3 regions of the Sporosarcina sp. FSL W7-1283 genome follow, and region 1 is predicted to be linked to each of the others. Evidence: predicted binding sites of a transcription regulator. Region 1 holds the regulator's gene; each other region holds the start of a gene.

The links. Region 1 encodes LexA, which represses DNA repair genes until DNA is damaged. Its sites were predicted from a motif close to CGAACATATGTTCG; they were not measured.
Region 2: uvrB (excinuclease ABC subunit UvrB) is a predicted target of LexA. The motif match lies at 1,271-1,284, and genes of this name have one in related genera.
Region 3: MKY93_RS03370 (haloacid dehalogenase-like hydrolase) is a predicted target of LexA. The motif match lies at 2,076-2,089, and genes of this name have one in related genera.

What each region holds. Positions count from the first base shown of each region.
Region 1 is NZ_JBBOOL010000001.1:1,392,728-1,397,604, reverse strand. It holds gene tkt (transketolase) at 1-698, opposite strand, end outside; gene MKY93_RS06570 (DUF896 domain-containing protein) at 805-1,041, opposite strand; gene MKY93_RS06565 (YneB family resolvase-like protein) at 1,108-1,761, opposite strand; gene yneA (cell division suppressor protein YneA) at 1,754-2,071, opposite strand; gene lexA (transcriptional repressor LexA) at 2,269-2,889, shown strand; gene MKY93_RS06550 (methionine gamma-lyase family protein) at 2,937-4,196, opposite strand; gene hfq (RNA chaperone Hfq) at 4,292-4,516, opposite strand; gene miaA (tRNA (adenosine(37)-N6)-dimethylallyltransferase MiaA) at 4,557-4,877, opposite strand, start outside.
Region 2 is NZ_JBBOOL010000001.1:2,938,216-2,943,092, forward strand. It holds gene uvrB (excinuclease ABC subunit UvrB) at 1-1,197, opposite strand, end outside; gene MKY93_RS15385 (IDEAL domain-containing protein) at 1,560-1,817, opposite strand; gene MKY93_RS15390 (ABC transporter permease) at 2,482-3,693, opposite strand; gene MKY93_RS15395 (ABC transporter ATP-binding protein) at 3,677-4,423, opposite strand; gene MKY93_RS15400 (HIT family protein) at 4,544-4,877, shown strand, end outside.
Region 3 is NZ_JBBOOL010000001.1:713,271-718,147, forward strand. It holds gene MKY93_RS03360 (S9 family peptidase) at 1-1,407, shown strand, start outside; gene MKY93_RS03365 (DUF2188 domain-containing protein) at 1,723-1,965, shown strand; gene MKY93_RS03370 (haloacid dehalogenase-like hydrolase) at 2,217-3,527, shown strand; gene MKY93_RS03375 (DUF302 domain-containing protein) at 3,878-4,261, shown strand; gene MKY93_RS03380 (hypothetical protein) at 4,708-4,877, opposite strand, start outside; gene MKY93_RS03385 (hypothetical protein) at 4,856-4,877, opposite strand, start outside.

The sequences.
Region 1 (4,877 bases):
GCTTCTTTAATGGCTTCAGATAGTGAATCGGTGTCATTGCCATCATCCACACGCAAGTAATTCCAACCGTAGGATTCAAAGCGTTTCTTAATATTTTCAGAGAAGGACATACCTAAATCGCCGTCAAGAGAAATATCATTGCTATCATAAAGTACAATCAGCTTGTCTAATTGTAAGTGACCAGCTAATGAGATCGCTTCGGCAGCAACGCCTTCCATTAAATCACCATCTCCGCAAAGCGCATATGTGTAATGGTCAACAATATCAAAACCAGGTTTATTGTAAGTTGCGGCTAGATGTTTTTCCGCCATAGCCATTCCCACAGCCATTCCGATACCTTGACCTAATGGACCAGTAGTCGCTTCCACACCTACTGTATGGCCGTATTCTGGATGTCCAGGTGTTTTAGAATCCCATTGTCTGAAATTCTTAATGTCATTAATCGTTAAGCCATAGCCACTTAAATGCAGTAAACTATACAACAGCATAGAGCCGTGACCAGCAGATAGCACAAAGCGATCTCGGTTAAACCATTGCGGATTTGTTGGATTATGGTGTAAAAACTTTGTCCATAAGGTATAAGCCATTGGAGCCGCACCCATCGGTAATCCCGGGTGACCTGAATTTGCTTTTTCAATCGCATCGATTGATAATGTTCGGATTGTTGTTATTGCCAGTTGATCGATTTTTCCGGTCATTCTGTACATCCTTTCCGTCCTGTCTCTTCTGATTATTTTTATAAGTATTCCTTCTATAGTGTAGTCAATTACTTAATGAATTACAATATTAATCAGCAGTTGAGACTTAATTTAACGGCTTTTGGTTCTCTCTTGCTTCCTTGACCTTTTCAGGAGTTACATCATTTCCTTCTGCGTCGATCACTTTTACAGATTCAATTGTTTCACGCATGCTTGAACGGAAAGTTTCCAAGTATTCTTTACGCAATTGAGTTTGTTCTTTTGCCTCTTCAATAGATAACCCTGTAGTCTTGGATTTATTTGCCAACTCATTAATACGCTTAATCTTTTTTTCAGATAACATCTTTACACCCTCCAAAATTTCTTCATTTACTAAAATGTAAACAACCTGAAGGAAAAGTGCAAACGATTAGTGTTCCTGCTCTTGAAACTCTTTATATCTTCTATGGACAGTTGCTTTGCTAACCGAATGGCCAAGTCCGTTCAATACTCTCGAAATCTCATCGAATGTCATTCCTTTGTTGCGCAACGCGACAATTTCTTCAATAGGCAATTCGAGTCGTTCTCTTCCTGGGCCCCGGTCGATATTATGCAAGTTACGGGAAGGGTCGTAACCTCTTAGAACCGCTCTTTTCATTCCTCTTCGTATTTTGGCATTATGGAGTTTCCGTTGGTATTCTTCTACAATCGCTAAAATCTCCAGCAGCATCGTATCCATTTCATTTAACTCCAGTGCTCCATTTGTATGGTTTGAAATAACAGCTGTGTTCGATTTAGCAATGACATGCAGGATGGCCACCCTCGCATTGCCTCTTCCTAATCTTGTCTCATCTTGAATAAAGACAGCATCGATTGGTTCTGCTTGTATACGATCCAATAAATTCAACAGACCTTCACGGTCCATATCATAACCGCTCTGGCGATCAGTGAATATACCTACACATTCATAAAACATTTCTGCCGCCAATATTTCCAGCTCTTCCTGCTGTCTGACAATAGATTGTTCTTGACTCTCCTTTTCGGTACTGACCCGACAATAAATTACACACTTTTTTTTATTCATCCGCTTCCTCCCCCATCTCAGCCACACGATGTTCAGCTTGTGGGTTCATTTTAACAGGAAGGCGTAATAATTCACCCGAATTAATTTGATCAGTCTGCAATTCATTTAATGATTTAACTTGTTCAATCCAATGGTGCGCAGGTGTTCCATCTGAATAGTTGGTTGCCAGCCCCCATAATGTGTCCCCGTCATTGATGACAATTTCTAGATAATTATCTTCTTCAGACAGTTTGTCCAATTGATAAGCTGCAACACTAAGAAAAACGATTAATAGTACGATAAAGTAATAATTTTCTTTAAGAAATTTCATGATAAATCCCCCTAGTAGTCTACTTTTTAGAATGCATGTTCGGAATGCTTGTTCTCTATTATAAGAGAACGTACGATTGGCTGTCAAGCAGAATTCGAACCTTTGTTTGATTACTAATCGAACACATGTTATACTATATTCAAAATACTTGAGCTGTATCTCTATTTATTAGTAAACAATTTGAAGAGGTGAATAGATTGAAGAAAATATCTAAAAGACAAGAAGAAATATTAGCTTTTATTAAAGATGAAGTACGGCTAAAAGGATATCCGCCATCCGTGCGTGAAATCGGGGAAGCAGTAGGACTGGCATCTAGCTCCACTGTACATGGTCACTTATCTCGATTGGAAAACAAGGGGTTTATTCGCCGGGACCCTACTAAGCCGCGTGCAATAGAAGTCTTAGACCCGGAAGGACTAGACGAATTAAAGAGCGGCGTCATGCATGTTCCTTTGATCGGTAAAGTTACAGCAGGGACTCCGATTACAACTGTAGAAAATATTGAAGAATATTTTCCATTACCAGATACGTTCGGTTCTTCAGATGATGAGATCTTCATGTTGGAAATCGTCGGTGACAGTATGATCGAGGCAGGTATTTTGAATGGCGACCGTGTCATCGTCAGACAAACACATACAGCTTCCAATGGAGAAATCGTGGTGGCGATGACAGAGGAAGATGAAGCTACTGTAAAACGTTTTTTTAAAGAGAAAGATTACTTCCGCTTACAGCCTGAAAATTCTTCCATGGATCCTATTATCGTGAATCATGTGTCCATACTTGGTAAAGTCGTCGGTGTTTACCGAATGATCCATTAAAAAAAGTGTATCAAGAACCCCTATAGGTTCTTGATACACTTTTTTCTTTAGATTAATTTTCGCTCTAATAATTGTTCCATGGAAGTGAGTACAGCTGTTTTTACATGCTCATACGTTAAACCGCCTTGAATGTAAGCGGTGTAAGGAGGTCGAATCGGACCGTCAGCTGTCAGCTCAATACTGGAGCCTTGTATAAATGTGCCTGCAGCCATGATGACATCATCCGAATAGCCGGGCATATAAGATGGTTCAGGAGCATAGTGCGCGTTGATCGGTGAGTTATCCTGGATCATCTGACAAAACTTGATCATTTGTTCTGCTGATGAGAAGTTGACAGATTGAATGAGATCAGTTCTCCGTTCACTATAATGCGGTGTAGTATCCATTCCAAACTGCTCGAAAAATGCAGCTGTAAACAAAGCTCCTTTAACGGCCTGGCTGACTACGTGCGGCGCTAAAAAGAAACCTTGATACATTTCCAACAGCGTATCCAATGAAGCCCCTGCTTCTGCCCCTAGTCCCGGTGATGTCATGCGATATGCACATTTTTCAACGAGTTCTTTCCTGCCTGCAATATAGCCGCCCGTTCTAGCTAGTCCGCCGCCTGGATTTTTTATTAGTGAACCCGCCATCAGATCCGCCCCTACTTCAGTCGGTTCCTGTTTCTCGACGAATTCACCGTAGCAGTTGTCTACAAATATCACGACGTCTTCTTTTATTTTGCGGATTTCCTTGATGATTTCTTCTATTTCATGTATACGGAAGGATGGATTGCTCGAATAGCCTTTTGAGCGCTGAATCGCAACCACTTTGGTTTTTGATGAAATTGCTTGTTTAGCCTTGACATAGTCAACAGCACCGCCTTCCAGCAAGTCAATATGCTGATAGGAAATTTGATAATCTTCCAGTGATCCAGTATCTTTTCCGTTTCCTGACACGATGGAATCCAACGTGTCATAAGGCTTACCCGTAATATAAATTAACTCATCGCCCGGACGCAGAATCCCGAATAAACTGATCGTGATCGCATGGGTCCCAGAGATGATTTGATTCCTGACCAGACAGTCTTCAGCGCCGAAGACATCTGAGTATACCTGTTCCAGTACGTCACGGCCGCTATCGTCATACCCATAGCCCGTTGATCCAGATAAATGAAAATCACTGACACGGTTTTGCTTGAAAGCCTGAAGAACCTTTCGTTGATTGTAGAACGCAATGTCTTCTACTTCCTTTACATACGGTGCAATCAACTGCTCTGCTTCTTGAGATTTCATGAGTAATTCATCATTAATTGGTGCTATTTGCATTTGTAGTACCTCTTTTCAATTTGTTCATCATCTAGTTTAACAGAAGGACTGCAGTTGACCTACTAAAGACCACAAAAAAACAGGCAAGCGCCTGTTTATTGTTCATCTTTTAAAATTACGGGTTTCGCAGGAGCAAATGTTGAAATTGCATGTTTGTAAATGAGCTGCTGCTTGCCTTCCGATTCAAGTAAGACCGTATAATTATCATAGGATTTAATAAGGCCTTTCAGTTGAAAACCGTTTAACAAAAAAATTGTAACGAATGTGTTGTTCTTGCGTAATGCATTCAAAAACGTATCTTGCATATTTCCTTGTGCCATTCAATTGCCTCCCTGTCTCTGTTATCTAGTTATTCCATACTCACTTCTGAAAATCCTCTATTATTTTAGAGGTTCTTCTGAAAATTTCATCATTCGATTGATTCGCTTCGACCCATTGGATAGGTAATTTATTGCGGAAGTATGTCAATTGCCTTTTAGCATAGTTCCGAGTGTTTTTTTTGACGGCTTCAATCGCCTGTTCCTTCGTTAGCTGTCCATTAAAATGCGCGATCAACTCTTTATAACCGATCGCCTGAACCGCTTGTGTATCCCTGATTCCGCGCTCCCATAAAGCATGGACTTCCGCAAACAATCCCGCCTCCACCATCAAGTCAACGCGTCGGTCAATCCGTTCGTATAA
Region 2 (4,877 bases), 1.5 Mb from region 1:
ATAAGGACCCGGCGTAGCGGAAATATACATCGCCTGACTGATATGCTTCTCAAATTCCTCGAACATCAACGGACGGTTATCAAGAGCGGACGGTAAACGGAAACCGTGTTCTACCAATACCTTCTTACGAGCTTGGTCGCCATTGTACATGCCTCGGATTTGCGGCAGCGACACGTGACTTTCATCTACCACAATCAAGAAATCATCCGGGAAGTAGTCAAGCAGCGTATAAGGTGTCGCTCCCGCTTCCCGTAACGTCAAATGTCTTGAGTAGTTTTCGATACCCGAACAGAAACCCATTTCACGCATCATTTCCAAATCATAGCGTGTCCGTTGCTCCAACCGTTGCGCTTCCAGCAATTTATCATTTTCACGCAAATATTTGAGCTGTTGCTCCAATTCAATTTCTATATTTTCAATCGCCTTCAACAATTTCGCTTCCCGCGTTACGAAGTGGGAACCTGGGTAGATCGCTACATGATCCCGATCGCCAATCACTTCACCTGTCAAGGCGTCTACTTCCCGAATGCGTTCAATTTCATCCCCGAAGAATTCAAGACGAATACAGCGTTCGTCGCGTGAAACCGGAAATACTTCCACTACATCTCCTCTGACTCGGAATGTTCCGCGGGTAAAGTTGATGTCATTGCGCTCATATTGAATGTCTACCAGTTTGCGCAATAATTCATTGCGCGGAATTTCCATGTCTCTTCGCAGTGACAGAACCATCTCGTTATACTCTTCAGGAGAACCGAGACCGTAGATACAAGATACGGATGCGACAATCAGCACATCATTACGTTCAAATAAGGAACTGGTCGCAGAGTGCCGCAGTTTATCAATTTCATCATTGATAGAGGAATCTTTCTCAATATACGTATCCGTCTGCGGTACGTACGCTTCCGGCTGATAAAAGTCATAGAAGCTGACAAAATACTCGACAGCATTGTCAGGAAAAAACTCTTTAAATTCACTATATAATTGGCCAGCCAATGTTTTATTATGGGCAATGACCAGTGTTGGTTTATTGATTTCGGTTAGGACGTTGGATACGGTGAAAGTTTTCCCGGTCCCCGTTGCACCTAACAGCGTTTGATGCTTTTTGCCTTCTTTTATACCACCAACAAGGCTCGCGATCGCTGACGGCTGATCTCCTTGAGGTGTATATGGGGCTTGCAATTGAAATGTTTCGTTCAAAAGGTTCCACTCCTATTCTAAAACACCTAGTCCTTCTATTTTACCACAGCTACAGTTTTTTCTAAAGAAATAACGAACGTACGTTTTAAGCTAACTATGTATGTATTTTATTGTACCCTTTAAGTCGTTAAAGAAACTCTTGTCGAGAAGGAATAGCGAAGCAAATAAAACAGACGGACGTATCAAGGCGCCGCCTGACCGTTTCATTTTTTTGTGAATGCATGTTAGTTAAGCTGCACCTCTTCAGACTAGCCATATACCGCACATGAAATATACCTAAGAGGATGATTAATTATCTTCATACAAAAAGAGCTGTTCGAAAGGTCAGATGAAGATGACTTTCCGGACAGCTCTGTCTTATGTTATTTAGGCTGATATTCATATCCTTGTTCTTGAGTGAACTCTTGGAGTTGTTGTGTATACATTTCAAATGCTTCTTCATCGCGACGATCCAACGCGTCATCGATCAGGTTCATAATGCGGGCTTGCGTTTGTTCCCAGTGAATGTGTTGCAGAAACAGATCCCAATAAATTTCATTCAGCAGCTTTTCCGCCTGGAGAGAAGTGCTGTTGTTCCCTACGGCTTTTAAAAATTCAGCATATGAGTTGTTATTGTTCATCTCTCTCACCCCTGATACCTTTTAGTAATTATATATGCAAATAAACCAGAATTGCAACCAGATTATGAACTATTCGAACTTTTGAATGATTTCTATATAGTCAGTTAACAATTTAATAGGTATATATATTCAGATAATTCAACTCTATGAAGGTGACTTATAACGAAGCTACTAGACCGACAATTCGACTGCACCATTTTTGAATGGCGAATTCACAGCTGACATTTATTTTTTTCTCGTCGCTCGACTGACAATGGGTTCGGGACAGAGTATGTGTTATGCGTTGTGCTTTGGCACCGCTTCGCCGCTGGGGGATTGCCTCCCGCCAAGAGCCAACTAGCAAAGAACGCTAGCTGTCTCATGGCTTCGGCCGACCCCGCAGTTGCGGCTTCGCTAGAATCGTCAAAATAATGAGTGTAGTGTTTAAAATTGAGATAGCCTCAGAATCCGGCTTCTTAGTCGGAGGACAATATACAATTAGATACCCAGTGCTTTCGCTTACTAAACGCAGGCGCCTTACAAGCGGTAGGCGGAGAAATGGGACAGACAGGCGATCTTCCTGACTGGCTCATTGTAGAGCCATCCGCAAGCGCCGAAGTGTTTTCAGTGACCATACTCCCGCCACACACTGTGCCTTGCACCTTTTCTAACCCAGCAGCATAAACTAAATTTCTACTTCCTGCTCTTTCGTCAAACGAATAGTAGCCTCACCGATTATAACTGCAACTACTGCAATAAGGACCGGAATCGGACTTAATCCGTACAATGGCAACGCTGCCAACAGGAGGAGGATGGCTTGCAGCATGATTAACTTTCTTACAAGCACGCGAACAGCCTTACTCTGGGACTTTTCCTCTTCTTCCGGAAAAAGCTGATCCATCGTAAACTCAACTCCGCCTTCAAGCGCTAAGATTAGCTGTACCGCTGTCGCGAATGCTAATGCGCCGACGAAGATGAAAGAGACGATAGGTATAGGAATCAGAAATGCACCAAGCGCCGACAATACAGTCAGCCTGAGCCATAGCCAGAATGTGTCGTCGGTCCGGATGAACGTGCGCCCGACAAGATAAGCTTGTACATTTCGGCGTTCGAATCTCGCACTTTTCATTGCGAACTTTAGCCAATTCCGTTTACTGACGGAACCGACTAGATGCGGTACTTCCGTGAAGTAATTGGCAAATCGATAAAAACGCATCATTCGATTTTGTTCCAACTCTATGAACTGCTCATATGGAAATGGCTTTTGAACAGCTTGTTTTTCCCACCACTTTGTATAGAGGATCGCCACTAAGATGCCTGCGATGAACGCAATGGGACTCCAAGTCAATCCGAAATAAATCGCCAAAAACGCCAACACGAAGCGAATCATACGATCTGGCCAGACAAATTCATTGTTGGCAATTCGAACATTGTATTCTGTACCAACAAATAGCCCTTTCAATGCAATAATCAATAACACAGCTAGTATATAGTCAATACCTGTCCCCACTTCCGTAGCTTTCAATAAAGGAAGAGACACGACCACAGCAATGAGCGGCAGAGGTAACTGCGAAAATGTAGACCATGACAGTGAGCGTTTCATGTAACCTGGCAATTGATGTTCTAACGGCAAGAAATAGACGATATCAGCAGGCTTCAGCAATGTCGTGGGTGCAGATTTCATTAAGATCAATGCGATAATGAAGGATACGATCAATGCAGATGGAAAACTGACCGGCACTTCTTTCAACCATTCGCTGTAGGCATATCCGCCCGCTCCGATTGCAAACATGAAGACGATTGCAAGGTGTCCGGTGAATACATAGCGCATATATTTCTGCAATTCATTGACATAATGAAAGAATCGCTGTCCCCAAATATCATGCATGCTGTTCATAATCAGATTCCTCGGTCATCGCAATATATAAATCATCCAACGTTGCATTGGGGCGCCCGAACGCTTTACGCAAATCGTCCATTGTACCGTTCGCCCGGACTCGGCCTTCATGGAGCAAGATGATTCGGTCGCAATATTTTTCCGCTGTCGCAAGGACATGTGTGGACATCAAAATGGATGCACCCGCTTTTTTGCGCTCAATAACTTGATCCAGCAACGCTCGAATCGCCAGCGGGTCTAAACCGACAAATGGCTCATCGATGATATATAATTTCGGCTCCACTAAGAAGGCACACATGATCATGACCTTTTGCCGCATACCTTTAGAAAAGTGGGCAGGAAACCATTTCAAACGTTGCTCCATTCGAAATTCCTTTAATAACTGTTCCGTACGTATTTCAAATTGTTGCTTGTCCAATCCATACGCCATCGCAGTCAGCTCAAGATGCTCCTGTAAAGTGAGCTCTTCGTATAGAACCGGCGTTTCGGGAATATAGCTGAATGACTGCCGATAATGTGCTTTATCGCTAAATGTTGCTCCGTCAATTTTGATTTGACCTTGTAGAGGATTCATCACACCGATAATATGTTTGATTGTTGTACTTTTGCCCGCGCCGTTCAGACCGATCAAACCAACCAATTCCCCTTCTTCTATCTGGAATGAAAGGTCGTGCAAAACCGGCTTGCGCGTGTAACCGCCTGTTACGTGTTCTAGTTCTAGGATTGCCATTATAGTTCCTCCAATCTTCATTTTCATTTTAGCAAAGAAAATATAAAATTGCTCTGTCTGCCTTCGTTAACTATCAGAAAATATGCTACAATACATCCAAACATGAAAGGAAGTGTAGAAATGACCTCATGTATTTTCTGCAAAATTGTTGAAGGCTCCATCCCGGGTGAAAAAGTTTATGAAGATGAGCATGTCATCGCGTTTATGGATATCATGCCCGTCACTAAAGGTCATGTGCTTCTCATACCTAAAACACACCGTGAAAACTTGTATGAATTGACAGAAGAAGAGGCTTCCAACCTATTTAAAGTCGCTCCTAAAATCGCAAACGCATTGAAAGAAGAATTTCAGCCTGTCGGGTTGAATCTGTTACAGAATAACGGTTCTTTTGCCGGGCAATCTGTATTTCATTTTCATATGCATTTTATTCCTCGCTATGATAAATCGGATGGTT
Region 3 (4,877 bases), 680 kb from region 1:
CGGCTAAATATTAAAACTGGTGATCTGGAACATGTAGCGAAAAATCCGGGCAACATCGCCGGTTGGCTTGCAGACCATGACGGCAAGATCCGAATCGCGCTCGAATCAGACGGGGTTGATAGTACGGTTCTGTATCGTGAAACGGAAAAGGATGAATTTAAACCACTTGTCCAGACGGAAAAAGGGGATATGATTTCACCGATTGCTTTTTCGAAAGATAACCAATCAATTTATGCATTGTCCAATAAGGATCGTGATAAGACGGAATTGGTCGTTCTTGACTTGAAAGCAAACGAAAAAGTCATTCATTCCAACCCGCAGGTCGATATTTTGGGTGCTGTGTATGATCCAGTGAAAGACGCCATTTTGGCAAGCGTCTATATGACAGATAAAATTCACTACGAGTTCTTTGATAAGGAATTGGAAAATACCATCAATGATTTAAAAGAGAAACTGAACGTCGACGAAAGTCAGTTATCGATCGAAGATTACAATAAAGAAATGAGCAAGTTTATTGTAGCTGTGTCGGGTGATAAAGAATATGGAACCTATTATTACTACGACGCAGAAACGAAAGAACTGACAAAATTGACGGAGCTGGCACCATGGATCGATCGGGATTCGCTGGCGGATATGCATCCGATTTCGTATAAGAGCCGGGATGGCCTAACGATTCATGGTTATTTAACGTTGCCGAAGAATAAGAAAGCGGAGCAATTGCCATTAATCGTCAATCCACATGGCGGCCCTTGGGCACGTGATATGTGGGGCTATAATCCGGAAGTACAACTGCTTGCCAATCGTGGATATGCAGTTCTCCAAGTAAACTTCCGGTCTTCCACGGGATACGGAAAGGAATTCATGGATGCAGGCAATAAACAATGGGGATTAAAAATCCAGGATGACATAACAGACGGTGTTCAATGGGCTATCGATCAAGGCATTGCGGATCCTGACCGAATTGGTATTTACGGAGCATCGTTCGGAGGCTATGCTACACTGGCGGGCATTACGTTCACTCCTGATTTATACGCAGCAGCCGTGGACTATGTCGGAGTCTCCAATTTATTTACACTGCTCGATACGATCCCACCGTACTGGGAAACGATGAGAAATAATCTTTACAACCGAGTTGGCCACCCTGAAGAAGATAAAAAATTACTGGAAGCCGTCTCTCCTGTATTCCACGCCGATAAAATCAAAACGCCTTTGTTTGTTGCCCAAGGTGCAAACGACCCTCGGGTTAACAAGGCAGAATCCGATCAAATCGTGGAGGCTTTGAAGAAAAGAGGCATCGATGTCGAATACATGTTAAAAGACAATGAAGGACACGGATTCCAGAATGAAGAAAACCGTATTGAATTTTATCATGCGATGATTGAATTTTTGGATAAGCATTTGAAGTGATATTGCGTACTTGCGCGAGACGCAATAATAAAGAAGAGTGCCCTCTAACCGAGTAGTTGGTTAGAGGTCACACTGTTTGCAAAGAAGCAATAGCCGGCACGAATTATGATATGGGGGATATTTCGATTATGAAATAGGCGGGTATCATGTGAAGGTGGAATATGAAGACGGAGAGCTTATTGGTATTTATTTGCATTGATTACTCGGCTTTACTTGCGTTTGATTAGTACGAAAGCCCGTAAAAGCAACTATCCGTTTTATCCTCCCACAACCGGGTAGTAAATAAATAGAATGAAAAACTGAGGAGGCATTGGAATGAGCAGAGAGCAAAATGAGTACTTTGAAGACCGGGCGGGAACGAAAGATGCGCGCTATCATGTCGTGCCGCATGACAATGAATGGGCAGTGAAACGCGAAGGGGAAGATGAGCCGATCTGCACGACGGATTCTCAAGACGAGGCAATCGATGAAGCGAAACAACTGGCGGAAGAAGATGGAACGATGGTTTATATTCATAACGACCGTGGTCGGATTGAAGAGCAACTGGATTTTAAATAGGCTATCATACAGTGAAGAAGGGTATATCAAATACTCTAACACTTAGGCGTAATGAGGTGTAAAGAACAGTCAACTATCTCTTGGGATGATTGGCTGTTTCATTTTTCTTTCAATTAAATGTTTGACTATTCAATCAACTCGTGCTAACTTAATATACATAAAATAATAAATTGGCAAAGGAGCCTGTTTCAATAGCGAGTAGTCAGCTATTGAATAGGCTTCTTTTGTCTTTTTAGAGGAGGAATGGCAATATGAAGAACAAAATCACATTCAAAGCTTTGTTAAGTGTGATGGTTATTTGCTTGTTTTTTTCTATTCCTGTAAGTGCAGCTGACATTGGAAAATCAGCCTCGACTTCACAAGTACGTGATGACCAGAGTATTCAAGTGTTGGATAAGGGGAAATGGGCGCCTGACACGTATAGAGCTGTCCAAAACCTGATTGATAAGCACGGTGTCGGAAGTCCAAGTTACAATCCTAAACGAAAACCTTATGCTGTTTTTGATTGGGACCATACTAGTATTATGAGCGATACACAGGAGGCCCTTTTTCTTTATCAAATCGATCACTTGGCATTCAAACTAAAACCGGAAGAGTTTTATGAAATGATTAAAATGAATGTGCCGGACGGGCCCTTTTCAGACGAACTTCAAAACCTTCAAGGAGATGCGATCACTCTCGAGGAGATCACAGAGGATCTAAAGCGCAATTATGAATATCTTTATTCCAACTATGAAGGGATGAATGGGAAAGAGTCGCTAGAAACACTTCGTTCAACTGATCAGTTTAAAGATTTCAAAGCGAAAATGTATTTTCTTTATGAAGCCATTGGGGAAACATACGGAATTGAAATCGGATATCCATGGGTACTTTATTTATTTGTCAACATGTCGACAGAAGAGATTCAGCAGCTTGCAGAGGCTTCAAATGATTATAGTCTAGGAGCAGGAATGGGATCGGTGACACTTAGAAGTCCTGAGTCCGTGTCAGGAAAAACGGGTATTGTTGAGATCACCTATTCGACAGGACTGCGTCTGAGTTCCGAAATATCAAATCTTATGCATACATTTATTGAAAATGGGATTGACGTTTATGTTATTTCAGCTTCGATGGAAGATGTGGTCGAGGTATTTGCAACCAATCCAAAGTATGGATACAATCTTCCGAAAGAAAATGTGTTTGGGATGAGATTAAAAAAGAAGGATGGGATTATTCAAGCAAAATATGAAAACAATTGGCCGATTACTGCTCGAGAAGGCAAGGTGAAAATCATTGAACAATTCATCTCCAAAGAGCGGGGTGGTTACGGCCCAATATTTGCAGCGGGGGATACCCACACAGATTATGAAATGCTGACAGCTAAGGATGTGAAACTCGGTTTAATCATTAACCGTGTCAAAGCAGGTGATATTGGCAAACTTTCGAAAATAGCTGTAGAACGTATGGGAAAAAATAACCCAAAATTTATTCTTCAAGGAAGAAACGAGAATACAGGCTTATGGATACCGACTGAATCCACGATCAAGCTCGGGTCAAATGAAGAAAAATTGTTGGCGGATTAGGTACTGCACCACACAATGCTGATAATTGAGTGATGAACAAAAGAAAGAGCCCTTTAACCGAGCGTCTGGTTGGGGGCTTCTGTCTGCTTTTTACATCCTTTCTTTAGACAACAAATAAAGCCCTCTATTCTGTTGATGTAGAAAATGTATGCATTTGAATCAATTGGTAATATGAATAATGAACAGTTGTTTTTAAAAAGCAGATTCAATAAAAGTCGATCTGGCATCAGATTGGTTCAATTTGAACTTTTACATAACCCACCCTTTCACATAGATCATCACAGCGTTTTAATTCTTTCATAATGGGAATCCTACAAATGAAAGAAGATAAGCAAAGGAGCTGGGAAAATATGTTCGATTATACGGTTGAAACGACAAAAGGAAAAGATGAAGCGATCCGCGCTTTGGAAAATAGCTTGTCGGAAGAGAAGTTTGGTGTCCTTTGGAATTTTGATTTGACCAAAAAACTCAAAGAAAAGGGTGCTGATTTTGAAACTCCGTTTACTGTTCTTGAAGTTTGTAATCCCCATGAAGCTAAACGAGTACTGACCGAAAACCTTCTGGTCGGCTACGTGTTGCCTTGCAAAATTGTTGTATATGTCCATCAAGGAACAACGAAAATCGGATTGCCACGTCCTACCGCACTATTGAGTATTGTTAAAGACGAGAATATCTTAGGAATTGCAAAAGATATCGAGACTCGTCTAATCGCTGCGATTGATCGGGCGAAGTAACTTGAAAAAGCATGTCTAAATAGCCATAGGATCTTGTGCACCAATCAAATCAGGAACAACTCTGAATGCATACACTGTCATCAAGATTAAATTCTACAGAAAAAAGAAAGCCCTTTAACGGATAAAACAGTCAGGGGGCATTTCCGTTTGCTTTGAATAGGTTACTAGGAGAATTCTATTATCGTTAGAAGATGGTCTATATTCATAACGGCCACGGAAGGATTGTGGGGCAGCTAGATTTTAAATAGGTCCCCACACATTCAAACAGAGTTCTGTCTGTTTCGGGTATTGCTGACCGAAAAAACCGCGCAACACAAAGATGTATCTTCATACAAAGTCGCATATTGTTAGCATGTCCGCTCAACTGCATACAGCGTCCGCGAAAAGTTAGGGAGTGCCGATCGTTCTCCTCCCTGTAGCTGCTAGATTCTATTCGATCTTCCTTTTCATAGAAGCAACAGTAAATCTGTATACCCGATCATACCTATAAAAAAGGCAGGGAAGCTGCTTTCTCGTTCTTCTGGAAGTTCTTCTTTCATGACGTTCAGCACAATGCCGCCCGCTAAAAAGGCAGATAAAATAGAGAGAACCATATCATTCACCTCTGTAAAGACAC